Regions from separate parts of the Agarivorans albus genome, predicted to be linked through region 2. Evidence: predicted binding sites of a transcription regulator. Region 2 holds the regulator's gene; the other holds the start of a gene.

Region 1 (14,818 bases), 860 kb from region 2:
ATAACTTTCAAAGGCTCATGGTACAACGTGATGATCAGTTTGGTTTTGAACAATTTCAGAAATTTGCTGACAATGGCGTTAGGGAAAGTTATGAAAAAAGCTACATGCAGAGGTTTTATCAACTTCATGGTCCTAATTTAGCAGGAAGACCTGATTTATTAGTTTTAGAGGGTAGGTTCGCACCCAAAAAATCACTAGAAAAAAATGAAGCTTTGGTAGGTGCTGTTTTACGTGGTTTCATTACCTATGCAAATGGGGAAACTGAAGCTGATAGCGTCAAATATGGCAGAGACCTTAATAGCCTTGCTTTGGAAGTGTCGAAATATCAAAGACCTTCCTTAAAATTAGTCGCTCACTTCATAAAACTACCCTCTGATCCAAAAAAAGAGTCCCACTATAGCTTTTTGAGGCAAACACTTAGCAACAATAGTGAGGTTTTGTTTGATCTACTGAATAAATTCACTAGCTTAAGAGAGATTATTACGGGAATCGATGCAGCAGCGAATGAGTTGGAAGCCCCTCCCGAAGTTTTTGCTCCACTTTATCGTAGATGTAGGTCACAGGGTTTGTCCAATGCTACTTATCATGTAGGAGAAGACTTTGAACATTTGCTGAGTGGCATTCGAGCAATATATGAAGCAATTACTTTCTTAGAGTTGACAGCAGGAGATAGGCTCGGTCATGCAACAGCGATAGGTATTGATCCCCAGTATTGGTTAGATTTGATGCCAGAACAATTATTTTTGCCACGAGGTCAGTACCTTGAAGATTTATTGTTCCTAAGAAAGATAGCTCTATCCGACCCTACCAGTGCTCTTCCTCTAGCTAAATTGGAAGCTCGAATTCTTGCTACAGCATCGGATATTTTTGTTGATAACTTCACTCTATCTGATCTAAATAGTTTTTTTGACTACCGTAACTTGGAGCCTTCAATTGTTAAGGCTATTCGAGAAAATCAGGACTCTTTTACTAATCTCTTTGGTTACCAGCAAAAGGAATACTTATTAGCTCAGAGAGTGAGTAGCTCAGTGCAGAATCTTCTTTATAAGCGTTGGTTCGATTACAGAGTGCTAGACAAATACAGCGAACGAGTTGAAATTCCTCTATCGATGTTCTCTTATAAAGAGCTCTTAGAGGCGCAGCAATATGTACAGAAAGTTGTTACAGAGAAACATATTGTTCTTGAAACTTTACCTACCAGCAACGTCAGGATTAGTCATTACAACTCTATTAAGGAACACCATCTTTTTAGGTGGCTCGGGGTTCCAGCTAGAGTAATTAAAGATGATTCTCCGATGTTGATTGCTTTGGGATCTGATGATCCAGGAATTTTTGCTACAGATATGCGAAATGAGTTTTATCACATATTTGGTACTCTTGTTGAGCATTTCGAATATTCTGTAAATGATGCTCTACAGCTTACATCTCGGTTGAATGAAAACGGGCGTGTCTATCACTTTAAACCAAAAATTGCCAACTTTCATAGTAAACGTAGGCCTTTAGCTGAAATGTAATTTTGTTTTCGAATGTTATTTGTCTAGAATTCTCAGGCCTTACCAGTATGCGTATAGTGCTTATCAACGGTAAAGAGTTAGCAAAACTGATGCTGCGCTACAACATTGGTAGCCGAGATGAGCAAGTTCTAAAGCTCAAGAAAATTGATGAAGAGTTCTTCGAAGCATACTAAGGAAAGGTTATGGAACAAGTAAGTAATTTCGATTTTTTAAAAAAACATCAAGATTGGTTATTTAAATTGGCCGAAAGTGCTGAACTCAACTTTTCTTCCGATCCTAATACTTCGCTTATAAAGATACGACAACTAGGTGAGGCTATAGCGCAATCAATCGCTGCTCGTATAGGTGTTGAGGCAGGTAGTAACGTAAAACAAGTCGACCTTCTTCGAGACCTCGATTACAACTTACGTTTAGATGATAACGTTCGAGATGCTTTTCACACAATTCGAAAGCTAGGTAACACCGCCACCCATAATTTTGACAGTACTAGTCACCGTGATGCGTTAAAAGCAATAATGGTCGGGCATGCTTTGTCAATGTGGTTCCATATAACTTTTGGTGGCAATGCAGCCAAAGGTTTTAAGATAAAGAAATTTGTAAAACCACAAGATCCTTCAGAATATGTACGTTTGCTAGAAGAACAAGTAGAACAATTAAAAACAGAATCTCAACGTAGCTCTGAACGTATAAAAACAGCCGAAGAACTGAGACACATTGAGTCTGAAAAGGCTGTTGCTGAGCGAGAGCGTGCAGAGCAAATGGCCGAAGATAAAGCCGTTTGGGAGCAAATAGCGCTAGAAAATGAAAAAGAAGCCGCACAGTACAAATCCGCAGCAGAGGCTGCAAATAAAGAATACATAAAGTCGTTCCAAGCTAAGCCGAAAGAAGAACAAGCCGCAGAACTTAAACGTATTGAAAAATCTCTATTTGAGATGGATGAAGCGGAAACTCGTGTCATCATAGATCAACAACTAGTTGATGCTGGTTGGGAAGCCGATACTGTAAATATCAGGCATGCTGACAGAATTGTTAATGGAAAAAGAATCCCTGGTTCAAAACCAGAGCCAAATAAAAACAAAGCAATCTCTGAATGGCCAACAGCATCAGGTCCAGCCGACTATGCACTATTTATCGGTATGACTCTCGTAGGGGTTATAGAAGCAAAGAAGAATGCTAAAAATGTCTACGGTGCTATCGACCAAGCGAAGCGTTATGCAAAAGGGATTGAAGACCTACCAGTAAATGTAGAAGTCACACAATACGGTGAATTTAATGCCCCCCTTACTTTTGCCACTAATGGTCGGGCTTACTTAAAGCAATTAGAGCAAGAAAGTGGTATCTGGTTTTTAGATGTGCGTGACAAGTCCAACCGCCGTAAAGCACTTAAAGGCTGGTATTCGCCTCAAGAAATTAGAACCTATTTACGTCAAACACCTCAACAAGCAAATGCTGAACTCGATGACATGGGATTTGATTACGAGTTAAAACTTCGTGATTACCAAAAAAAAGCGATTCTAAGTGTTGAGAAGTCTATTAAAGATGGCAAAGAAAGAGCAATGGTTGCTATGGCAACGGGTACAGGTAAAACTAAAACCTGTATAGCGCTTGTTTACCGCTTACTAAAAGCCGAAAGATTTCGCCGCATCCTATTTCTCGTTGACCGAAGTGCATTAGGTGAGCAAGCGACTGTCGATTTTGGCGAAGTGAAAATGGAAAGCATTACCAACTCATTTGCTGATACATTTGAAGTATTGGGCATTGAGCCAGATAAATCAGCGGTACCATTCCCAGAAGATGATACGAAAGTTCATATAGCAACCGTTCAAGGATTGGTAAAGCGTATCATGTACCCATCAGATAATGGCGCTAAGCCGGGTGTAGGGCAGTATGACTGTATTGTTGTAGATGAATGCCATAGAGGCTATTTACTTGACCGAGAACTAAGTGAAACAGAAGTTAAGTTCCGCGATCAAAAAGACTATATGTCAAAATATCGAGCCGTAATTGAATATTTTGATGCATTCAAAGTTGGATTAACGGCAACCCCAGCACTACACACGAAAGATATCTTTGGTGATCCTGTTTTTACTTACACATATACAGAAGCCGTTATCGATGGGCACCTAGTGGACCATCTTCCACCAACACGAATCCATACCAAGCTCAATACGGATGGGATTAAATATCAGGTTAACGAAGAAGTTCAAGTGTATGACCCTCAAACCCATCAACTTGACTTAATCAATACACCTGATGAATTAAACTTTGATGTTGCACAGTTTAACCGTAAGGTCATAGCACCTGAGTTCACGAAAGAAATATGTCGCTGGTTGATCGAAAGTGATTCTTTAAATCCATATTCTGAAGAGAAATCCTTAATATTTTGTGTTACCGATAAACACGCAGATGACGTAGTTGAAGCGTTGAAAGAAGCGTGTGAAAACTACCTAGGTGAAGTCGATGATGATGCCATTCAAAAAATCACAGGTGCATCAGACAAGCCACTCGAAAAAATCCGTCGATACAAAAACGATAGGCTCCCTAATATAGCGGTTACAGTAGATTTGCTCACAACAGGGGTCGATGTCCCACGTATATGTAATCTAGTATTTTTACGCCGAGTGAACAGCCGTATCTTGTTTGAACAAATGCTTGGTCGTGCAACTCGTCGTTGTGATGAGATTTCTAAAGAACGTTTCCGTATTTTTGATGCTGTAGATATCTACAAGCAGCTTGAAAAAGTTAATAGCATGAAACCCGTTGTTACCAAGGTTGATATTACCTTTACTGAACTTGAAAGTGAGATAAAAGACAGCCCAGATCCTAAATTGCAGCAACTCGCTAAAGATCAGTTTCTTGCCAAACTTCAAAGTAAAAAGAATTACCTTTCACATAACCAGCACTCACATTTTGAGCGCATAGTTGGTAAGCCACCGAAAGAGTTCGCTCAAGAAATTAAAAAAATGAAACTCCAAGACGTTGCAGATTGGTTTGTTAATAACCCTGGCTTAGGCGAGCTACTTGATATGAGAGTTAAAGGTACAGGTGGCAACAATAAAGTGGTTATTTCCACTCATGGTGATGAAGTAACGGGCACATCTACAGGTTACGGTAGTGGCCAGAAACCTGAAGATTATCTGTCCTCTTTCAACAAATTTGTTAATGCGAATAGTAACCGCATGGTCGCTATTCAAACGGTTATTCAACGTCCTTGGGAGTTAACCCGTGATAGCCTAAAACAATTGGCGCTAGAGTTGGAGAAAAATGAGTTCCGCGAAGAAGACTTAAAAGTGGCTTGGAAGGAAGTAAAAAATGAAGACATTGCCGCTCGCATTATCGGCTTTATTCGCCAAGCAGCGTTAGGTGAGGCGCTGGTTCCTTATGAGCAACGTGTAGATAACGCGCTAGTTAAAATACTTAATAGCAAGCCTTGGAAAACTCCACAACGCGAATGGCTTGAAACCATTGCAGAGCAAATAAAAGCTAATGTCATTGTTGATGAAAGCAACCTTAATGAAGGTATATTCAAACAAATTGGCGGTACGAAACGCGCTAGTAAGTTATTTGACCAGCCGATTGTAGATATCTTGAGCCATTTCAACAAATCGATTTGGCTTGAGCAGCAACAGTCAGCCTAATCCTGTACAATAGCGTCATATATTTTAGCTCAAGTTGGCGAAGCCCACTCAAGGCCACAGCGTAAACTTGATAGCCTATTTTTGAAGGCGATCTAAGCTAGATACAGAAGACTTAACTTAAAAAGTAGAAACCAATGAGCACACAAGATCTGATTAACAAACTCTGGAATTTATGTAACCTGTTGCGAGATGACGGCGTTACTTATCATGAATACCTAAACGAATTAACCTACCTTATATTTTTGAAAATGATAGAAGAAACAGGGCAAGAAGAGCTCATCCCTGAGGGGTTTCGTTGGTCTGATATTGAAGAGTTCAACGCTGTGACTCGTTTAGAAGAATATAAAAAGTTACTTATTCATCTAGGCTCTCACGGTTCACTAATAACAAAAGCTATTTTTGCTGATGCCTCAACTTGTATTCGTAAACCAGCTACCTTAAACAAGCTTGTCACTGAAATTGATAATCTTGACTGGTACTCGGCTAAAGAGGAAGGTTTAGGCGATATGTACGAAGGCTTGCTAGAAATAAATGCAAGTGAGAAAAAGTCAGGTGCAGGTCAGTACTTTACCCCTCGTGTACTTATCGAAGCGATGGTCGAGCTCATGAAGCCAAACTTGGATGACGTAATAGTAGATCCAACTGCTGGTACGGGAGGCTTCTTAATTGCGGCGCATCATGAGCTTAAAAAGAGCAATAACATCAAAGCCCTTGATGAAACAGCGTACGAGAAATACCAACACGGTACATTCTTTGGTATGGAGTTAGTGCCTGATACTCGTCGGCTAGCGATGATGAACTTAATGCTTCACGACTTAGCAATCGACGATGACAACGCGGGTGTGTTGTACGGCGATACCTTATCAAACGAAGGTAAAGCATTACCTAAAGCAAGTTTAATACTTGCCAATCCACCTTTTGGTACCAAGCAAGGTGGAGGTGTACCTACTCGTGATGACTTAGTGCATTACACGTCTAATAAACAATTAGCCTTTTTACATGCAATGTATCACAGCATGTTAAAACCAGGAGGTCGAGCAGCAGTAGTATTGCCAGACAACGTTTTATTTGAAGGTTCTACAGGCCGTAAAATCCGTAACGACCTAATGGAAAAATGTAACCTGCATACCATTTTAAGATTACCTACTGGCATCTTCTACGCAGCAGGTGTGAAAACGAACGTACTATTTTTTGATAAACCTAAAAATGTAAATAAAGACAAGGGCAACACCAAAAAAGTTTGGGTGTATGACCTTCGTGCCAATATGCCGCAATTTGGTAAGCGTACAGTCTTAACAAAAACACACTTTAATGAGTTTTATAAAGCAGTTGGCAGTGACTTAACTCAAGTAGATGACGCTAAACGCCAAGCCTTTATCGATAATCATAAAGACGGTAGTGAAGTAGGTAACGTTGACACTTGCCGATTAAGAGCCTTTACCCGTGAAGAAATTGCAGCTAAAGAAGACTCCCTAGATCTAGCATGGATACGTGATGACAGTATTGAAGATGCTGCCAACCTACCAGAGCCTGATATTTTGATAAACGAAGCTATAGAAGAGTTGGCGGGTGCCATAACAGATCTACAATCAATTTTAGTTGAGCTGGATGCAACCGAAGCAATTGATGAGGTTGTGGTATGAGCCAATTGCCGGAAGGTTGGGTAGAAAAAACATTTGATGAAATCGGGGAATATACTGATTTTGTCGCAAATGGAAGTTTTGCTAGTTTAAAAGAAAACGTCACACAGACTGACAAAGAAGACTATGCTATTTTGCTTCGGCTGAAAGATCACTCGAAAGGATTCAAAGGCCCGTTTAAATATGTAACTAAGCCTTCTTACGAATTTTTAAAAAAGAGTGAGTTACAAGCTGGTGATTTGTTCTTAGCTAATGTAGGCGCTCCAGGCAGAACCTTCCTAGTACCTGAGCTAGGTAAGCCTATGACTATTGCTCCAAATGGTATTAGGGTGCGAGCTAATGACTTAACTTCTAATAGGTTTATCGACTATTTCATTCGCTCAAGGCAAGGGCAAGATTTAGTTTTGTCGATTACAGGAGGTAATGCGCAACAAAAGTTCAACAAAACAGCTTTGAAAAAAAGTAAGTTCCCATTACCGCCTCTGGACGAACAAAAACGCATTGCAGATAAACTAGATTCAGTATTAGCTAAAGTAGAAACAGCGCAAGCACATCTCGACAAAATCCCCACGATTTTAAAACGTTTCCGCCAATCGGTCTTAGCTGCCGCGACATCTGGTGAACTTACCAAGGACTGGCGAGGGAGTAATGGAGTAGAAGGCTGGGAAAAGGTTAGGCTTAAGGATGTTGGTAAAGGTTTTAATTATGGCTCTTCTTCGAAGTCACAACCTGAGGGTAAGATTCCTGTATTAAGAATGGGGAACTTACAGGGTGGAAAACTAGACTGGGAAAAGTTAGTTTTTACATCTGATGATGCAGAAATTGAAAAATATAAACTTCACCCAGGTGACGTCTTGTTTAACAGAACTAACAGCCCTGAATTGGTTGGCAAAACCTCTATTTATCGTGGTGAAAGAGAAGCTATTTTTGCTGGTTATCTAATAAAAGTTCAAGGAACTAACAGACTAAATACGGAGTATTTAAACATTCAGCTTAATAGCCCTCATGCTAGAGATTATTGCTGGGCAGTAAAGACAGATGGTGTTAGCCAATCAAATATCAATGCTAAAAAATTACAGGCTTATGAGTTTGAACTTCCTTCAATAGAAGAGCAAATAGAAATTATTCGTGTTGTAACAGAACTGCTTTCAAGTGCAGATCTTGTAGAAAAGCAATACAAAGCTACAAAGCTTCGCGTCGATAAAATGACTCAATCAATACTAGCAAGAGCATTTAGCGGTAAGCTTTTCTCTCCAATCTCTGAAGAAGATAGAACAGCTGTTACAGTCAAAGCACATAACTCTGAGTCGCAGCAGACTAAGCATAAGCAACCTAAGGCTATAGCTAAAGAACCAGAACGGCAGACTGAAGTAGTTTCGGCAACAGTAAATGAAAGCAGTAATGAGCAAGCTAGTGAGGTATTTCAGCTATTAAAAATGAATAGCAAAGGCATGTCTGCACAAGCATTATTTGATGCTCAATCCGAAAATACCTTCAACGCAATTGATGATCTGTTTACTGAATTGAAAAAACTTATTGAACAAAAAGTCGTTATTCAAGCTAGTGAAGGTGAAAACAGCACTTTTAAGGTGACTAAAAAGTGAAGGTGGATTTTTTAAAAATCAGGGATGGCTTTAAGAATATCCACAATTTAGAAATTGATTTTGATGATAAAGAATTATTAACAGTTCTTATTGGTAGAAATGGCTCTGGTAAATCGAATGTTATTGAAGCATTAGTACGTATTTTCAGAGCCTTAGACCTTGGTGATGAACAAGCGCCCTTTAGCTATAAATTGATATATTTATTGGGTGCTGATAATGAAAAGATGATTGAAGTTGATGCCTCACCTGACTATGGCAGCACGCCTCATCAGCAGCATAAAATTAAGGTTGCGATTAAACAGGAAGATAATACCTATTCGAAACTTGAACCAGTAGCCTTGTCAAAGGTTAGGCGTGATACCAAAGGGGGTTCAGAATATTTACCTCAACATCTATTCGCCTATTACTCAGGCCCAAGTGATCGACTGGAAGACTTGTTTAAGCCGCATAGAATCAAGTTTTATAATCAACTGTTGAAAAATAAAGTCAAAATTGAAGATGAGGTTCGCCCTTTATTTTACGCAAAACCGTTCCATAGCCAATTTGTACTTCTCGCTTTCTTTTTAAACCAGCAACATGGTGTAGGCCGTGAGTTTCTGGCTGAGCAGCTGGGTATAAAAGACTTTCATTCCGTGCATTTTGTATTTCGTCGGCCGGACTGGGGTAAAAACAATAAGAGAGATACGTTCTGGGGCGCACGAGGTGTAGTTCGCGAGTTTTTAGATAGGTTGCTTCCCTATAGCTATGGGCCTGTAAAATCAACAAGAGAAGAAGCGACCTCGTTAACGGGCAAAGGCGTTGATAATGAGTTCGTACACTTGTTTCTACCAGACATACACGGATTAAAAAAAGTAGCCAAGGGGTTAAAACCTAAAGACTTCTTTAAAATGCTAGAAAGTACATTGTTGTCTGAGCTTATTGATAGCGTAAATATTAAAGTTAAATTGCACAACGATGAGATTGTTAGCTTTAGTGAGCTAAGCGAAGGAGAGCAACAGCTACTAACTGTCCTGGGCCTTTTAGAGTTTACAGTAGAAGATGATTCGTTATTTCTATTGGATGAGCCCGATACTCATTTAAATCCTGCATGGGCAGCTAAATACCATACCTTTCTTAAACGGTTCATACCTAATCAAAAATTCTGTCATATCTTGATGGTAACTCATCACCCACTAGCGATAGCTGAATTGGATAAACAGCAAATACAAGTTATACGCAATAACCAAGAAGGCCAGTCGATAGCTGAGGTGCCCGCTGAAAGCCCAATAGGTATGGGGGTCAATGGAATATTGACCAGTGATATGTTTGGCATGGCGACAACACTAGATAGGCATACAAGCGGTGTAATAGAGAAACGTAGAACGTTACTTGAAAAAGAATCTTTAAGTGAGAATGAAACCAAGAAATTAAGGAAGTTAAACGGCTCTTTAGAACGACTCGGCTATGGCTATACCCACCCAGATGAAGACTATCGACAGTTCTTAATTTCTCGAAAAAGAGCTATGGACGCTATGGACTCGAAAGGTATAGATGACACTCAGTATCGGTTGAAGATAATTGAAAATATTTTGAAGACAAAAGGGCTGGTCTAGTTGCGATATATAGATATTAACTTAATTGATGCATGTAAACCCGCCAACTGGGATGTTAATGCTACGCAGTGGTTAACTGATATTCAGAATGCACAGGATAGATCAGCTGAGTTTAAGCGACTTGGTAGTAAGTGGTCACCATTCAAGGATAACTTTATCAACCAATTTGGTGATAAATGCTGGTATTCAGAAGTTAAAAGAAGCAACACTGATTTTAATATTGATCACTTTCGCCCAAAAGGGGCTGTTAAGAGAACTAAAGGGGCTTATGCCACTAGATTTTTTGGTGGAAAACCACAAAAGCACTCAGGTTACTGGTGGTTAGCATTTGAACCAAAAAATTATCGATATTCCTGCCAGTATGCGAACCAACCGAGAGATAATGGTGGAAAACATGACTACTTTCCTCTTCAAAATGAAACCGCTAGAGTCTGGGGTCGATGTTCGCTAACAAACCATAACGTTGAAGCGCCTGTTTTGCTCGACCCATGCGAACTTGCCGATGTTCAATTGTTATCATTTGAAAAGTCCCCTGGTATGGTACATTCTCGGTACGACCTAGCCACAGATAAAGCTAAATATGAAAGAGTAAAGACGAGTGCTAAGTGCTACAACCTAAACCACAAGACCGTTAAAGGTGACAGGCTTAAAGTAATCACCTCCGTTCAGCAAGACCTAGTGCTACTAGAAAGTATTCATGGATTACCACTGGCTAGTAAACAAGTTATGCAGGTCAATGTAAATAACGCTGAAAATCGACTAGTTGATGCTTGTAACAGAAAATCACCATTCTCAGCCGCCGCAGTAGCTTTTGTTAAACCAAAGAAAGCAGAGCCTTGGTTGGCTAATATTTTACCTAGATTAGACCTTACAGATTGAATATCACAACGATTCTAAACCTAACTCGACTAGAGCTAATCGTTTATCAAAAGGGCGAATCAGTGACTATTCGCCCTTTGATATTTAAACGTGTTAACCAACTTCATTAAGATAACCATCTTCATTAAATCGTTAACCAACTTAATTAATGATCCCCAGTCACAACTACCAAACAATTTAGAAAACCAAGATTAGACAGGAGCACATCAAGTTTCAGTTACCAAGAACATCGAGTTCCAAATTGGTAACGTAAGTTGCTTGAATCCGCTGATCACAACCCATCTGCCACTTAAGCCTTTGATATATAATAATTACATCCAAATGTAAAAAATCACACTGTAAGTAAAACCTACAGATGCTTGCATGTTTAAAAATAGAACTATATATTTATACAGTTACTGTATAAATAGTCAGGTAAGGATATGCTCACTCAATTAAGCGTACAAAATTTTGCGATTGTTCGGTTTCTTGAACTCGACTTACACCAAGGTATGACCACCATCACTGGTGAAACCGGTGCTGGTAAATCTATTGCCATTGATGCCCTAGGCCTATGTTTAGGCAATCGCGCCGAAGCCTCTGTAGTTAGGCAAGGCGCAGATAAAGCCGAAATTAGTGCTCAATTTGATTTAAGCAATAACCAAGGTGCCCAGCTTTGGCTGCAACAAAATGAACTGCTAAGTGATGATGAGTGTATTCTACGCCGAGTGATCACCAAAGAGGGACGCTCGAAAGCCTATATTAATGGAACAGCGGTACCCGCTGCGCAATTAAAAAGCTTGGGCCAATACCTTGTCAGTATTCATGGCCAGCACGCCCATCAACTATTATTAAAACCAAGTCAGCAGTTAAGCATTGTTGACCAATATGCAGCTCACCCTCAACTTATCCAAGATGTAAAACAAGCCTACCAAGCTTGGAAAAGTTTATGTAACGAGAAAGAGCTAGCAGAACAACAGCAAAATGAATTGGCTGCACAACGTCAGTTACTTGAATACCAAGTCAAAGAGTTAGATGAATTCGCCCTACAGCCGGGCGAATACCAAACTATTGAGCAGCAGCATCAATGTTTGTCTCATAGCACCGAGCTACAACAATCTAGCTATCAACTTACTCAGCTACTTGGCCACGATGAGCAAGTAAACGTATTAGATATGCTAGGCCAAGCCTGCAAAACAACCAGCCAACTGCTCGAATTAGACCCTAAACTAGATGCAATCAATAACCTATTGCACGAAGCTCAAATCCAAGTAGAAGAAGCCACTCAGCAGTTAAGTAGTTACAGTGAGCAATTGGATTACGACCCAGAGTTATTTGCAGAATTAGAAGAGCGTTTAAGCCAAGCCTTAGAGCTTGCAAGGAAACACCAAACAAACCCAGAACAACTGCCAGAGCTGCATCAACAGTTACAACATCAACTAGAACAACTAAGCCAACAAACAGAACGCTTTGAACACCTTGCCGAAGATATTGATAAGGCATGGCAACAATATTTGGCTAATGCTAACAAGCTGTCTAAAAGTCGTGAGCGCGCCGCGAATAGCTTAAGCAAACAAATCACCAAAGAAATTCACAAACTAAGCATGGCAAAAGCCCAGTGTGAGTTTTCTTTACAAAGTGATGAGCAATTTACCAACGCCAACGGTATTGATCGAATTGAACTGCTGGTGCGCACTAACCCAGGCCAACCGATGCAGGCCATCGAAAAAGTCGCATCCGGCGGCGAGCTCTCACGCATAGGCTTAGCAATTCAGGTGATTTGTTCTGCCAGTATCTTAACCCCAACGCTAATTTTTGATGAAGTGGATGTAGGCATTAGCGGCCCAACTGCTGCAGTAGTTGGCGGCATGTTGCGCCAGCTAGGTAAACAATGCCAAGTATTGTGTGTCACTCACTTACCGCAAGTTGCAGGCCACGGTCATCAACAAATGCTGGTAAGCAAACAGCAAAAGAAAAACGAAACGATAACAAACATGCAAGCCTTGGATACAGAACAACGCCTTGGAGAACTAGCCCGCTTACTTGCAGGTGATGAAATTACCGCTTCAGCGCTAGCAAACGCGCAAGAATTATTGATTAAGGATTGAATTCTTAGCATTCCAAGCTTCTTTTTATGGCAAGGCTTAGTTATGATGCTTGCCTTAACAAGGAGCTTCGATTCACATGCGTTTTACTGCCAAAATTTTTGTTCTACTAGCCAGCATTGGCCTAAGTGGCTGTTCTGCCTTCGACTGGATGGTATATAAAATTGATATTCCACAAGGCAACTACATTGATGATGCCAAAGTAGAACAGCTCCGCATTAACATGACTAAGGAGCAAGTACGTTTTGTACTAGGTACTCCAATGTTAATTGACGCCTTCGATAAAGAACGTTGGTATTACTTATACAGCTATCAAAGTGGCAACGGTGATTTTGAGAAGCGCGATTTAGTGATTCAGTTTGTGAATGACCACTTAGCCTTCATCGAAGGTGACTACCAAGTCAGCGAAGACTTTATGCAACCGCTCGACGCCGGTTAAAAACAAAACATCATTAAAAAAGCCAGATTAATCATCTGGCTTTTTTGTTTCTAGCTATCTGCTTTTTTCGTTTTTGGCCTGCCGCCAGTTACCTTACTGGCTCGCCCTTCTGCTTTGGCCCTCTCAGCACGAATTTTTCGCAACTCTTTAGGGTCAGCTATCAATGGGCGATATATTTCAACTCTATCACCATCTCTTAACTCCTGAGCGAGTTTTGCTGCTCGGCTAAATATGCCAACCGAGGCCTTCTCAGGCTCAATTTCAGGAAAATGCTGCACAATGCCAGATTGATGAATGGCCTCCAAAATACTGCATCCCTGCTCAACCTTTAGCGCCAACAACACTTGATGCTCTGGCAAGCCGTAAACCACTTCTACATTTATTAGATCCGACACCGTTAATATACCTGCTTGGCCCGCTCAACAAAGGCTTGCACCATATTGCCGGCTAATTCATTAAATACACGGCCAAACGCCGCCGCTATTAGTTTATTGCTAAACTCAAAATCTAAATCCAACATCACTTTACAAGCTTGCTCGTCCAAGGCCACAAAGTTCCATACCCCAGTTAACGATTTAAACGGACCATCCACCAATTTCATTTGAATGGACTGATCTTCAGTAAGGGTGTTTTTAGTCACAAACTTATTTTTTATGCCTGCTTTGGCAACCCCAACTTCAGCGACCATGCTAGAAGTACTTTCTTCTAATATCTCACTATTCACACACCCAGGTAAAAACTCGGGGTAGGCGTTTATATCATTAACTAATTGGTACATTTGCTTAGCGCTAAACATCACTAAGGCACTACGGTTTACTTGCGGCATGAACCCACTCTTTCATCAAATCTGCACACATTTTATCATTAGCTGAGCTAATCCGCACATTATCAGTTTTAAAGCCCCGCCGCATCGGTATAATAGCCGCCATGAGCAAGAAAAAATCAAAATCAAAAGCTGGTTCCAATACCATTGCGCTAAACAAAAAAGCGCGTCATGAATACCGTATCGAAGACAAATTTGAAGCGGGTATGGAACTACAAGGCTGGGAAGTAAAATCCATGCGAACCGGAAAGGTAAATATCGCCGAGAGCTACGTATACGTACGCGACGGTGAAGCCTTTGTTTCTGGTTTAAACATTCAACCACTAATTTCAGCCTCAACCCATGTTGTGGCAGATCCAACACGCATTCGCAAACTGCTTCTTAATCGCCGAGAGCTAGATAAGCTTATTGGTGCGGTTGAGCGCCAAGGCTATACCATTGTTGCAACGGCTTTATACTGGAAAGGCTCCTGGGCCAAACTAGAAGTGGGCTTAGCCAAAGGTAAGAAAGACCAAGACAAGCGTGAAGATGAAAAAGATCGCGAATGGCAACGTACTAAAGACCGCGTAATGAAGCACAGCTTCAGATAGTTTTACCCTATTGGG
Region 2 (14,818 bases):
GGCGCAAGCCTAATTCCTGATATGCATGAATGTATTCTTCAATCTGGAAAAATAAGAAAGCAAAACCTAGCACCAAGGTAATGGCTAACCACGTTTTAAGTGGCCCACGTTTATCTTTTTCTAAACTCACATGAGCAAAGTGCAATGTCACTGACGAAATCACCAGTATTACGGTATTCAACAATGGCAAGCCAAACCAGCCCATCGCTTGGGTTGTTGTACCGCCGGGCGTTTCAACTAGCGGCCACATGGCAGTAAATTCTGGCCATAACACCGCGCCAGTCATTTCATTGTTACCTGCGCCCCCCAACCAAGGCACAGCAATCATTCTGGCGTAGAATAACGCTCCGAAAAATGCACCAAAGAACATTACCTCAGAGAAAATGAACCAACTCATGCCTTGGCGAAAAGAGCGGTCCATTTGGGCACTATATAAGCCATCCATACTCTCCTGGATAACATTGCCAAACCAACCAAACATCATGGTAACAATTACCACAAAGCCACATGACAATATCCAAAGGCCGTAGCTTTGTTCACTGCCCATTTGTTGAACAGAAAAACCAGCGCCCATGGCGATTAGGAATAAACCCACCGCGCCAACAATTGGCCATATACTTTGCGCAGGAACGTAATACTTCTCATAAGGCTGCGTCATTGCTCACCTCTCCATCGGCACTTACTTGTGCAGTTTCAGATTCAATCGGCTCGCCCTCTACGGCAAATAAGGTGTAAGCCAAAGTTAAGGTATTTATATCTTTAGGTAACTCAGGATCTACATAGAAAAACAATGGCATGTCTTGTTGCTGACCCGGAGCTAGGGTTTGCTGCTCAAAACAAAAACAGCTGACTTTTTTTAGATGATTGGCCGCCAAACCAGGGCTAACCGAAGGAACCGCCTGCACCGTGCCACGTTTGGGAGTAAGGTTACTAGCACTAAAATCAACCTGTAGTGTCTCACCTGGATGGACTTTTACTTGGTTAACCTTAGGGCCAAACTTCCAATTAAGCCCTTGCGGTACATAGCTAATAAACTCCACGGTTACGGTGCGCTGTTGGTCGGTAACAGGGCTTATTTCACTGGCTTCTGTAGCTGTTTTGCCGTTAATGCCGGTAACCTGACAAAATACGTCATACAGCGGCACTAAGGCGTAACCAAAGCCGAACATAGCCACTACTACAAGCAGCAGCTTTGTGACTAAACGGCCATGGCCAAGCATATTATTTAATCTCCGGCGGTGTAGAGAAACTGTGGTAAGGCGCTGGCGATGGCAATGCATCCCATTCTAAGCCCTCTGCGCCTTCCCAAGGTTTAGCCGGCGCAGGTTCACCGCTTCGAATACACTTAATCACCATGTACAAGAAGATGAATTGCGACAAACCAAAGGCAAAGCCACCAATACTCACAATGGCGTTAACATCGGCAAACTGCAGCGCATAGTCAGGAATACGCCGTGGCATGCCACCTAAGCCTAAGAAGTGCATAGGGAAGAACAACACATTTACCGAGATAAGCGAACACCAGAAATGTAGCCGGCCCAGGCCTTCGTCGTACATATTACCGGTCCACTTAGGTAGCCAATAATAAGCAGCGGCCATAATCGAGAATACCGCGCCTGTTACTAGTACATAATGGAAGTGTGCCACCACAAAATAGGTATCGTGATATTGGAAATCCACCGGCGTAATCGCCAACATCAATCCCGAGAAACCACCAATGGTGAACAGCACAATAAAGGCCAGTGCGAATAACATCGGCGTTTCAAAGGTCATTGAGCCGCGCCACATGGTGGCTACCCAGTTAAATACCTTCACCCCAGTAGGCACCGAGATCAGCATGGTGCAAAACATGAAGAACAACTCAGCCGCAACCGGCATACCAGTAGTAAACATATGGTGCGCCCACACAATGAAGCTTAAACCAGCAATAGATGCAGTGGCGTAAACCATCGAGGCATAACCAAATAACCTTTTACGAGAGAAGGCTGGAACAATCGCCGAGATAATGCCGAATGACGGCAAAATCATAATGTAAACTTCAGGGTGGCCAAAGAACCAGAATATGTGCTGGAACAATACGGGGTCTCCCCCACCAGCAGCATCAAAAAACGACGTACCAAAATACTTATCTGTAAGCACCATGGTCACTGCACCCGCTAATACCGGCATCACAGCAATCAGCAAAAATGCAGTGATAAACCAAGTCCATACAAACAGCGGTAACTTCATGTAAGTCATGCCGGGTGCACGTAAGTTCATAATGGTAACAATCACATTGATCGCCCCCATAATCGAACTAATCCCCATAATATGCACCGAGAACACAAACAAAGCGGTACTGTCTGGGCTGTAGTTAGTAGAAAGCGGCGCGTAGAAAGTCCAACCAAAGTTAGGGCCACCACCTTCCATAAACAACGAGGCTAACAGCATGGTGAAAGCAAAAGGTAAAATCCAAAAGCTCCAGTTATTCATGCGTGGCAAGGCCATATCTGGCGCCCCAATCATCATCGGAATCAGCCAGTTAGCCAAACCGGTAAAGGCCGGCATTACTGCACCAAACACCATGATTAAGCCGTGCATGGTGGTCATTTGATTGAAAAAGTTAGGTTCTACTAACTGTAAACCTGGTTGGAACAGCTCGGCGCGAATCACCATCGCCATCGCGCCACCGGTAATAAACATGGCAAAACTAAACCACAAATACATTGAACCAATGTCTTTGTGGTTAGTGGTTAATACCCAACGCATTAAACCGCGCGGGGCACCGTGATGGTGCTCATCATGGTCAGCATGAACGTCACTAATCGTGCTCATTATCTCTCTCCCTACTGCGCTGCGTTTTGCACGGCCACAACATCCTTGGCCTGCACTAAATCACCGGTATCATTACCCCAAGCGTTACGCTCGTAAGTAATTACGGCAGCCAGCTCTTTTAAACCTAGCTGTTTACCAAAGGCTTGCATCGCAGTGCCCGGTACACCATTCACAACTACTTCAATATGTTTGCCCACATCACCAATAGCGATTGGACTGTCTTTCAAACCAGGGAACACACCTGGTAAGCCTTCACCGTTAACTTGATGGCAAGCCGCACAGCTTTTGTCGTAGACTTTTTTGCCCAGCGACATCAGTTCGTCTTGCTCCATAGTCATAGCAACCAGCTCTAACTCTTGAGCTTGCTTGGCTTGATAAGCGGCTTCTTCCTCGGCTAACCAAACATCATAATCGGCCTGCGTTTTAGCGATAACCACAATCGGCATAAAGCCGTGGTCTTTACCACATAACTCAGCACACTGGCCGCGGTATATGCCGGGTTTATCAATGATGGTCCAAGCCTCATTAATAAAACCTGGGTTGGCGTCTTTTTTAACTGCAAAATCCGGTACCCACCAGGAGTGGATAACATCTTCCGAAGTCATCAAAAAGCGTACTTTTTTATCGATGGGCAATACCAGCGGACGGTCTACTTCAAGCAAGTAGTTTTTGCGTTTTTCCAGCTTGCCGTTAACTTCATCCATATCAGATGCCAGCACACTGTAGAATTCCAGTTCACGGTCAAAGTATTTGTAATGCCACTTCCACTGGGAACCTGTTACTTGAATCGTGATATCGGCATCGGAAGGATCTTCCATGGCCAGCAGGGTTTTAGTGGCAGGAATCGCCATCCCTATCAATATAATGAAAGGAACGATGGTCCAAATAATTTCTACTTTGGTACTTTCATGAAATTGAGCCGGCTTGGCCCCTTTAGATTTGCGATGATGAAAAATAGCCCAGAACATGGCGCCAAACACCAGCACCCCAATAGCACAACAAATATAAAAAATTGTCATGTGCAGGCCATAAACCTGCTCACTAATGGCGGTAACACCCGGACGTAAGTTGAATGACATTTCTTGCGCAAATACTTGCGACGAAAAGAATGTCAGCATTATTAGCTGAATCCATCGGCCCACAGCGCTCTCCTTTGCTAGTAGCCAACGACAACAACTCTCCAAACTAGGAAAGTAGCTGCAGAAAAAGGGAAATCCCCCACCCCAAAAGTAGTAGACAGCAACAGCTAAATACAAGCTACTGCTTATAAATTAACCCCTAAGTTAAAGAAATGTAAATATATTGTTGAGATTTTTATGGATAAACACAAAAGATGTGATGCTAACGACAAAAGCCCAAATCGGGCTGATTTGGGCTTAAAAAGGGCGGAACTTATTGCTATATAGGGCTTACATCCAATCGGCAGTGCGAATAATACCTACCGCCAAGCCTTCGATTTCGATGCTTTGATATTCTAAATCAACTTCAATAGTTGAGAGCTCTTCATTCTCTGGGTGCAAGTAAACCATTTTACCGTCGCGCTCAAAACGCTTAACTGTAACATCGTCTTCTAAACGTGCCACCACTACTTGTCCATTATGAACATCATTGGTTTTGTGCACTGCTAACAAGTCACCATCCATAATGCCGATGTCTTTCATACTCATTCCCTGCACCCGCAGTAAATAATCAGCATGAGGATTAAACAAGTTAGCATCTACCGCATAGTGCGATTCTACATGCTCCTGCGCCAAAATAGGCTCGCCGGCAGCCACTTGGCCAATTAAAGGTAAACCGGGTTCTAAGTCTTCGGCTACTGGCTCATTAGCGCTGGCTGGCAAATACTCTTCACTAATGCGAATACCACGCGAAGCACCAGGGATCATCTCAATAGCCCCTTTCTTAGCAAGTGCTCTTAGGTGCTCTTCTGCCGCATTAGCGGAACGAAAGCCTAATTCTTTAGCGATCTCTGCACGGGTTGGCGGCATACCCGTTTCGGAAATATGACGACGAATTAATTCAAATACTTCTGTTTGACGGGGTGTTAAGGGCTTCATAGTCTACCTGTAAGTTTATACAGCACACTGTTAGTATATACAGCATGAGCAATGAAGCAAGGATTTATCTAAATCAGTGACTTATTGTAGGTTTCAGTTTCTTTGGAATTCTTTTCGCTACTTTAAAACTACACCCCATATTTAGGGACGTACTTCACAAATAGATAGAAGTTAGGGTAAAAGAAGGATACAAAGAGTCTAACTCACTTTTGGACAAAAGCGTGTTTGGGTGATGACTTATTCAATGGTGTTTCGGATTAGCGAAAGTATGGAACAGTTGGTGTTAACGCCTTGTTATGAATCTCGTACAGCTAGCTTTGAACGTTTCATGTACTTTGTCAGAGTGTTCAATGTATCGTGTATTTCAGCAACACAATAATTGTATTTTAGAACTTCAAGTGTTCCAGCTTCAGGAGCTGGAAGTAAGGAACGACCACCATCAACAGCGACTAAGATCAACCTATCGATAAAAGAGCCGTCATAATACAAATCACACCAATAACCTCGAGCTTTAGTATCTGCATGACAATTCGCCCAAGGCTCAACAAAATTGCTATTTTGTAAACCATCTTCGAGATAGTTCATTCTAAACCTAAGGCGTGGGTCTTCAGTTAGGAAATATTCACTTGACCAATCCGTAGATATTCCTTTCCAGTCAACTTTCGCATCTGTTGTAGTTATAAAATCAAGTACCTCTTCAAAAGTCATGTCACGTACAGCTTTTCTGTCTGGTACAAAGTATTGAGCAACCGAAGGACTAGCGAGGAATAGCGATGATAAAAGACCAAGTAGGAACGCTACTGGCTCAATCTCTTTACCCGCAATCCAAAAATACCCCAGCTAATAATGCGAAACCAAAAAACACGCCTCCCAAAACCCTGAGTGGATGCGTGTACCTCTTTATCCAAAGATAAATTGAAACAATTACTTTATCCATTTCCACCTGATTCATAACGCCCAAATAACGGGCTTAAAAAGTTTGGCTATTAAAGCGAGCCACGAGCTGAGCCAAGCTTTTTAAGTCCATTCGTTGATTTGTTTGTTATGTGTGTTTGGCAAACAAATCTAATTTTTTAATGATAATTCGATACTCGTTTTTAATTGACCTAGTGTCACGATGCAGTCACGTTGCCCCACTGCCAAGTTATTCAAGTGAATATATATTTCACCATTATTATCGTTGTATTCTATTTTTTTAGATTTATTAATAATTGAAGCCAAGACCATTTCGATATTTGCGTCATTCACTTTGATATAACTCCTGTACTTATACACATAACGCCGCCATTTGCGGCAAATTTGGAGTGGTTTGATTTGTGCCAGCGTAAGCGAAAAGCACAAAACGAACCACGGAAAATTTGTCCAGCCCGCTTGCGGGCGATGCAAGATGGCTTTGTTAAGTGGACAATACCATTGAACAAAAAACTGCCCTTTTGACCGCAGTATGCAGGTAAAACCTACTATTTGAAAGCACTACAAATACCGCACGTATTTGATAGATTGAGCCAACCTACAACGACGAATTGTGGAGGATCTAACTACCCAACCTTTGGAATGCGATTGGCTATGCCTGGGCACCACCATCTCGCTTTAGCAGGCTGTATGAACACCGAACCTGTTGAAGCACCCGCCCATTTTGCGAATGGATACATACTGCAATTTATTTACCCAAGCTCTACGTTTTTTGAGACTTTGGGGCTTTGCACTTAACGCCGCCATAAGCAGACAAGTAATAGCTTGCTAAAATGTGAAGCGAAGCGGAACCGAGCAAGCTGTTGCGGGTCCGCTCTTAATGGCCTTGTTAGGTATTTTTATTTGCCAATGAATGAGAAACCATATTTACACCTATTGCAGCAAACACAAAAGGAGCTAAATACTTTAGGTAAGAAGCAAAAAGCCCTACAAGTATCCAGAACTGGGAAACTTCAGGGGTATTAACATTATAAGTAGTTGTAGCATCATTTAAAAATTGAGCCGCACCTACCACTAACGTTGAGTAAAAAATTAGAATAGTTCCTTGCTTAAGAAATTCTCCGTTAGGTGGCTTCTCTGCTTTGTATAGAGCATAGACCCTCTTTCCACCATAAAATATAATTGCTATTAATCCTATTAACCACAATACAACTGATACCAAAATTTAGACTCCTTCTTGATAAATACCTAACGCCTCGTTAAGAGGCAAAAAGTTGTTGGCTAAAATAAGCGACGAAGGAGCAAAAGCCAACTGTTTTTTGTCCTTTTAAACGACTTGTTATAAGCCGATTACACTAAGGCATTTAGCCTAAATATGGAAATGCACACCAAGCTAATATAGAAAAAAATAATAAGTTGGCGACATATCCTGCGATTTGACTCTCTTTTTTGATAGCCCAGAAGCAAATTCCTAATACCCCAGAAAATCCAACTAAATTTTCTATAGCTACTATTTTAGTGTGTAACTCACCTTGATATTTATACCCGTATTCCCAAGAGACCCAAAAATATTTGATACTTAGAAGTGAAAGCAAAAATGTTAAGCCCGTTACAATTTTAAGAAAGTGCTTACTTTGAGAGATTAGCTTAAATTCAATCAGGTAAATTATTGGAATAAATAACAAATAGAAAAAGGAAACGATCCAAGCAAGAATTACTTGATAAATTGGTATTGGATTCCAAGGTTTCATAACGCCAGTAGCCATCATAAGGCTTGAAATTGCAACAAGCAGAATTGCCCCACCGAACATCCATTTATGCTGAAGATTACTCATATGTACCTTTAGGCTTATAACGCCCACGTTAAGGGGCGGCTAAAGCTTGGCTATAATTTGTGAGGAACGAACGTCAGCCAAACTTTAGACGTCCAATCCTTTAACTGCTTGTTATGTGTAATTGTATAATTGGACGCTGTCGCTATGTCTTAAATACCCGTAAATTCTAACACCTTCTTCTGTTATCGAGAATTTAGCTGAGTTATCAATGCATATTTGAATTATTTTACCAATATGATCCACTACTTCATCGTTTAGTAAAGCGCCTCTAGAGTGACTAATTTTGGCATTGATATCAATGAATTCTAGAGCCAAGAAGTTACCCCATATTTGAGCTAACTCTGACGTAAATGGAAAAGTGGCTTCTGGCTCTGGCCAAGTAGTACCATCAATATAAGTAACTTTGAAACTTATTAGTTCATCGACTTCATTAAGATCATGAAACAGCTTATTCCATTTAGTGTTATTCATAACACCATTTAATTTGTGTTGTTCGATAAAGTTAATTATTTGAAACTTTGAATTATGATTTAACACCGAAGCTTCCATTACACATAACGCCGCAAACAGGGGCAAAGGCCAGCGGCTCGCAGCGTTGTGGCCTTTGTCCACGCGAGGAGCGAAGCGACGAGTGCTTGCTGATTTGCCTTGTTAGAGTACATGCAGCCCGGTGTTTTGTGCGATTTGCTGAACTGCATTCAGATATTTGTTTTCCTGACCAAAGATGTGGTGAGTGAAGTCGCTGCCTTCCACATAAACAGCATCAAGATCTGGCAGAACCACGATAAAACGACACATGTCTCCGTACCTGTAAGACAGGGGCTTCACGGATTTAGCGCGCCCATGGTCATTTGCGAACTTTCTGAAAGTGATGCGTTGCTTATTGCGACCGATGAACTTCACCAGGAAGCCATTGAACTGAGCCGTAAGCTCCAGTGCAAATTGGTGCAAACGAGCATCTCTTTCTTGCTGCACAGAACCAGGCACATCGTCCAATTCACGCAGCGCTTCATTTTGTGAGAGCCAATGGTCAAACACGGAAACGGCTCTTGCTTCATGGCTTTCCAGTTCAGAAACCACAGCTGAGAACTGTGCGCTTAAGGCTTCATTCTCAGCTTTACTAACGTTGAAAAATCGTCGATTACGCAATTTCCCTACCTGTACTCTAACGCCCGCATAAGGGGCAGCAAAACGTAGCGGCGATTGGTTTAAAATTTGCGAAGCACCAAAACTAAATCGCCGGTAGTTTTGATGTCCCAACCGCGCTTTTCAGCGGTGACTTGATGCGTTTGTTATGTGTATTAAATTGATGCTTCACAAATAAGCTGATACAGCTCTTTACGCTTTGGCATGTTAGGTTTTCCAGACACTTTAATCGCTTTGTCTAGATCGTATAGAAATCCTTTCCCTGGCGCACTTCTGCCAGTTTTAAGGCCATCAACAATTATATCCAACCACTTTTCTTTCACTTCACCTTCCATGTAGTAAGAAGCGAATTGGTACATTGCATCATAGCAATCTTCATTACTAGGGAAATCCATCTTTGCTTCCTCTATATACATATAACGCCCCAATAAGGGGCTAAAAATTGTTTGCTAAAATGTGAAGCGAAGCGAAACTAAGCAAACTGTTTTTAGTCCCGCTTAATTGCCTTGTTATATGGCGCTATAACCAATGCTTTTATTAATGTATTAGCGCCAAAAGCTAAGCCTACAATTAACAAAAAACTTAAAGCACCTGAAATCAAACCGTAAGGCAACCACGCTAACCAATTTATTTGGTTGTTACAATGAAACTCGCATTGAGGGTTGTGTTGCCAAGTAATATACAAAATACCAGAACAGACTAACAATGAGATTAATGTGCTAATTAAGAAAATTGCTTTAGATGATTTAACCATAACCTTTTAGCCTTATAACATTTGTATATTGCGCATGTGCGTTTACCTCATTAGACCAGTGAAAACGCGCATACTTAATCTTTTGAATTTAATGAAGAAACAAGAAAAAGGCTCAATACACCTTTGGGCAAAATGCGCATGCACAGTTAATAAACCTATTATTTATTTCAACACTAAGCTAAGTTATTGATACTACTCTTGTAATTTTTCCACCTCAAGGCAAGACGCGCAAAGATCAAACAAGTTTATTGGGCAAAAACTGAAAATCCAAATAACACTGTATAAAATCACATTAAAAAGAACGTAAACCCTTTTGGCTAAGCTACTACCAAATTCTCTAGTTACCTAGAAAAGTCGAGATGTAAAACCATTAGTTTTGGTATGGTAAAAGACGTGTGTGCCGATGTTGTTCGTAAGAAGACCTAGCAAACTTTGGGGCAAAAACGTGTTTCAAGTTGACCTAGTGAATGTCCGGAAATGTTACAGAGATACCGCCTTTAGCAACTAAATCTCTACTAAGCTCTTCCCCTGATAGTGATAAAATCACAGCATCAGAACTACCGAGAAACTCTATGTTTATCCATCATGTTAACGGCATCGACTGGCTGGTGATTACAGCTTTTGAAGAACTGAAAACACTGTTTATCGAAGAAGCGGGTGCGATCCCCTCATGCTTCTCTACTGCCAGCGAGCTGAGCCTGATTGATCAAGCCAAGCGTACCCATGGATACTTGCCTACGTTCAGCGGAATTATCACCGATACTGGCACTTTTCAAAGCCAATATAACGAAGAAGATTTAAACCCACAGCTTGCTTGCCTCGTTGAAGGACGCGGACGGGTGTTTATCTACCACGGCGGCTTTGTCGCTTTTGTGGATGACGAGCAAACCTTTATTACTCGATTGGACTGAAAATTATTTTGTAAGTTGAAACCAACGAATTGGAATCGCTAAGCATTCATTCGCATGCGTTTCGTTTATTAACAGTGTACGAATTGAATGGAGCTGGGCTCTATATTTAGAGAAAAAAGCAATGTTGCGGTTAACTGGCGAGCAATCCCCCTAGACAAACTGACTTAGAAAGAGTTTTAAAAAAGAGATTTTTGACACTAAAGCATGACGCTCAAACATAGCAAAAATTGTTATTTTCACCCTAAACCAAAAACCAATAAGAAATAAGAAATAAGAAATAAGAAATTGAAAAATATAGATAAAAGTTCGATCTCTGACACCAAAACTATAAGTAATTTCACTGTTAAGCGGAATTCTCGGCCGCGCTAAGCTTGCTAAAATTGAAAGCTACAAGAGATTCCACGAAATGGCTGCCTTCATTTTTCTAAATGATTCTATCCTTAAGCGATGCTTAGACTAAAGCACGATGACTTATAATTCGGAGCTTTTAATCGAACAGATCTTAGAGGTAAAGCCTGCTTCATCAACATGAAAAACTTTCATTATTTAGTTGCATTATCTGAATTAGACTCATTTATGGTAATTAGGGTAATGCGTACTGGTGGTATAGAAGTAATGAGTAAACATGTAGCGGTGTTAGATGGTGGAATGGGCCGAGAACTTAAAAGAATGGGAGCGCCTTTTTCACAACCTTTATGGAGTGCTCAAGCACTGATCGAATCACCTTCCTTAGTACGCCAAGCTCATCAAAACTTTATAGATGCGGGCGCCGAAATAATTACTGTAAACAGCTACGCTTGTGTGCCTTTTCATCTAGGTCAGGAATTATTCGAACGCCAAGGGGCAGTACTTGCGCAACTAGCGGCTAAGATCGCAAACTCTGTAGCAAAGTGTGCTATAAGCAACAGCCAGCGCCCGATTACGGTTGCTGGGGCCATCCCACCGGTACTAGGCAGTTATCGACCCGATCTGTTTGAACCAAAGCAAGCAATGGGCATACTCGACACTTTGGTAGCAGCTCAAGAACCCCATGTAGATATGTGGATTGCCGAAACAATTTCTAGCATTGAGGAGTTTAGTACTATTCAACAGGCACTTAAAAACAGCACTAAGAAAAAGTACTACTCTTTCACCCTACAAGACGTCCCCAATGAGCAGGCAAGCCTAAGGTCTGGCGAGTTACTTGCTGACACAGTAAAACAAGTTTGCGATACCGGCGCTGATGGTATGCTATTTAACTGTTCTATTCCTGAGGTTATGGCCGAGGCAATAAAGCAGACTAAGGCGCTAAGTAAAGCGTTCGGAAAAGAGTTAGAAATAGGCGCTTATGCCAATAGCTTTGGTCCCATTCAAGCGGGTCATAAAGCCAATAACTCATTAAATCAAACTAATGCTGTATCGGCTGAAGAGTACCTAGAGTTTGTAAAACAGTGGCACCAGCTTGGAGCCACCATCATAGGGGGTTGCTGTGGTATTCATCCTGAACACATTCAAGCAATTAGCCACTGGAAATACGCTGAGCATTAAGCGCTCGAAGCAATAGAACCTGTTAAATTAATGACCTTGGCTCAACATAAATACCACTGTTGCCGCCAAAGTAAGCCCTAAGCAGCGATTAACAATCAGCATTTGCGAAGAGGATTTTAGTAAGCGTTTTAGCGCCGCGCCAAAGTAGGCCCACACCATGGTACACAAAGTTGTGACAACTAAAAAAGCTACGATGATAACACTCACCTGCAATAGGTAGTTTCCCGACACATCGGTAAATTGCGAAAAGACGGTCATGGCAGCAATCCAAGCTTTTGGGTTCAACACCTGAATTAGGGCACCAGCCCCAAACCCCGCTGAGTGCTCTACTCTATCTTGCTCGGCCACACTATGCTGGCTGATGCCCCAAGCAATATACAATAAGTAAGCTGCTCCCAAGTATTTGAGAGCGCTATATAACTCAGGATTGGCGGTAAGTAAGCTAATTAGCCCTGCACTGGTGCCCGCAAATACAATCAGCACTCCGAATGAGGTGCCTGCAATAAATGGCAAAGCTGCAGCAAAGCCAAAGCGATTGGATATGCCCAATAAAGCTAAATTACCAGCTCCAGGTGTAATAGACATGGATGTAGCAAACAACAAAAAAGCGACTGCAATTTGAACACTCATAAACATCCACTCCACACAAATTCGATATTCAGCATAGTTTTAATAGCGAGATGAATAGTTTATTTGCTTATGCAGGAAGAATTTTGCTTTATGCGTTAAAATACACTCTATTAAAGGCAGAATATTTTAAAATTAAATATGAGAAGACAAGAAAACACCCAAGAAATACTTGATGATACCGATATTGCGATCCTGAAGCATATTCAACGTGAAGGTCGCATTAGCAATAGTAAGCTGTCTGAAAAGGTTAACTTAAGTGAAACACCTTGTTGGCGGCGCTGGAAAAGACTCGAAGAAGCCAATTACATCAGTGAATACACCGCAGTGCTTAATCGCAAAAAACTGGGCTTTAGCATGGTAGGCTTTACCTTAGTTTCACTAGGTAGTCATGATGTTGAAAACACCGATAACTTCGAAGAATTTGTATCAGCCACCGAGTGGATCCCACTGTGCCATTGCATCGCAGGTGGGGCTGATTACATGGTGCAAGTAATTGCCAAAGACTTAGATGAATATTACGAACGCATCAGCCAATTGCGAAGAGTAAACGGTGTAAGTGCCTTGCACTCCAATATCTCGGTTAAAGAGATAAAGAACAGCTACTCCATCCCCTTAGAGTAAGGCAGAGCAGAGTCTTAGGAGATTAGCGCATTAGCAACAATGCACACTTAATAAACCAAAGGTATTCAACCAAAAATCAGTTCTTGGTTGAATAACACAAGCTTAATTCCCGGCACGGTGTACTACGTAAATAACAATGTCTTGATTGTTATGATTATCGCTAGGAACAAGTGTCCTCCTTCGTTAATCGCCCCTAAATGTTCTGGAGTATCTGACTTTTTAACCGCAATCATCGCAATGTGGTATAGGCCCTTCATCATTGCCTCAACGTCATAAACCAAGCTTGAGCTCATGGCTGAGGCACAAAAATGAAGAATCAACCTTGACGGTTCCAACCCTCGCATTCTAGTCGCTAGGTCGGCACCAAAGCGCTTGTAATAAAAAGCGAACTAAGTACTAAAAGCGGAAAATTAAGGTTTGTTGGCTTTATGGAATTTCTGCTTAGAGGGCAATAAAGGACGGCTTTTGTACGATCAAAATCAAATAATTCGTACTTTAAGATAAATAAAAGCCGCTGGCCAATTGCTTAAAAAGTGACTGAGGTATATGCTTAGCCCCTATTAATAATACAATATGATTTACTGGAGTTGAAAATGACAAAACCTGTCATCGGTTTCATCGGCCTTGGTCTTATGGGCGGCAACATGGTTGAAAACCTGCAAAAGCGCGGTTACCAACTAAATGTAATGGACTTAAATAAAGAGGCTGTTGCAACGTGTGTTGCTCGTGGTGCTAAAGAAGCAAGCTCAGCAAAAGAACTAGCAGCAGCTAGTGACATTGTAATGCTTTGTTTAACCACTTCTGCAGTAGTTGAAAAACTTATCTACGCTGACGACGGCATTTTAGCTGGTATTAAAGAAGGCGCGGTATTAGTAGATTTTGGTACTTCTATCCCAGCCTCTACCCGTAAGATTGGTGAAGACCTAGCCGCTAAAGGCGCAGGCATGATTGACGCACCATTAGGTCGTACTCCTGCTCACGCTAAAGATGGTTTGCTAAACATTATGGCAGCTGGCGATATCGATACCTTTAACAAAGTTAAACCGGTATTAGACGAGCAAGGTGAAAATGTATTCCACCTAGGTGCTCTTGGCGCTGGTCACACTACTAAATTAGTAAATAACTTTATGGGTATGACTACTGTCGTTGCTATGTCGCAAGCATTTGCTGTAGCCGACCGCGCTGGTGTAAACCGCCAACAGTTATTCGACATTATGTCAGCAGGCCCTTCTAACTCACCGTTCATGCAGTTTTGTAAAAATTACGCTGTGGATGGTGTTAGTGACTTAGGTTTCTCTATTGCTAACGCAAACAAAGACCTTGGCTACTTCTTAGAAATGGTTAAAGACTTAGGTACTGAGTCTAAAATCGCTGAAGGTTCTTCTGCTAACTTAGCCGCTGCACTAGATGCAGGCCTAGGCAACGGCAATGTACCAGAGATTTTCGATTACTTTCTTAAACTAGAAAAGTAACTCGAGCTCTTAATGACAAGGGTGTAACAGTTAAACTGTTACACCCTTGTTTGTTTTAAAGCCAGCATTTCTCCATGCTAGCATCAACAGAATACCGGCAAACAAACCTGCCGATAGCGGCTCACTAACTCTGGTAGCT

Evidence for each region. The regulator LexA, encoded in region 2, represses DNA repair genes until DNA is damaged. The targets are predictions, from matches to a motif close to TACTGTATNNNNATACAGTA.
Region 1: a site for LexA is predicted at 11,245-11,264, ahead of recN (DNA repair protein RecN). Genes of this name have one in related genera too.

Annotation. Positions count from the first base shown of each region.
Region 1 covers NZ_AP023032.1:1,243,800-1,258,617, reverse strand. Annotated here, with positions in the region: gene K5620_RS05805 (amidohydrolase family protein) at 1-1,514, shown strand, start outside; gene K5620_RS21795 (hypothetical protein) at 1,562-1,687, shown strand; gene hsdR (type I restriction-modification system endonuclease) at 1,697-5,152, shown strand; gene K5620_RS05790 (class I SAM-dependent DNA methyltransferase) at 5,287-6,795, shown strand; gene K5620_RS05785 (restriction endonuclease subunit S) at 6,792-8,396, shown strand; gene K5620_RS05780 (AAA family ATPase) at 8,393-9,988, shown strand; gene K5620_RS05775 (HNH endonuclease family protein) at 9,989-10,867, shown strand; gene recN (DNA repair protein RecN) at 11,290-12,954, shown strand; gene K5620_RS05765 (outer membrane protein assembly factor BamE) at 13,031-13,390, shown strand; gene K5620_RS05760 (RnfH family protein) at 13,441-13,785, opposite strand; gene K5620_RS05755 (SRPBCC family protein) at 13,788-14,216, opposite strand; gene smpB (SsrA-binding protein SmpB) at 14,318-14,803, shown strand.
Region 2 covers NZ_AP023032.1:382,958-397,775, reverse strand. Annotated here, with positions in the region: gene K5620_RS01840 (cytochrome c oxidase subunit 3) at 1-658, opposite strand, end outside; gene K5620_RS01835 (cytochrome c oxidase assembly protein) at 642-1,220, opposite strand; gene ctaD (cytochrome c oxidase subunit I) at 1,222-2,814, opposite strand; gene coxB (cytochrome c oxidase subunit II) at 2,826-3,932, opposite strand; gene lexA (transcriptional repressor LexA) at 4,224-4,871, opposite strand; gene K5620_RS01815 (hypothetical protein) at 5,166-5,579, opposite strand; gene K5620_RS01810 (hypothetical protein) at 5,937-6,119, opposite strand; gene K5620_RS01805 (hypothetical protein) at 6,673-7,005, opposite strand; gene K5620_RS01800 (hypothetical protein) at 7,148-7,618, opposite strand; gene K5620_RS01795 (DUF6678 family protein) at 7,730-8,155, opposite strand; gene K5620_RS01790 (hypothetical protein) at 8,270-8,767, opposite strand; gene K5620_RS01785 (P-II family nitrogen regulator) at 8,920-9,159, opposite strand; gene K5620_RS01780 (hypothetical protein) at 10,091-10,429, shown strand; gene K5620_RS01775 (homocysteine S-methyltransferase family protein) at 10,958-11,956, shown strand; gene K5620_RS01770 (LysE family translocator) at 11,984-12,586, opposite strand; gene K5620_RS01765 (Lrp/AsnC family transcriptional regulator) at 12,725-13,207, shown strand; gene K5620_RS01760 (NAD(P)-dependent oxidoreductase) at 13,801-14,679, shown strand; gene K5620_RS01755 (zinc metalloprotease) at 14,710-14,818, opposite strand, start outside.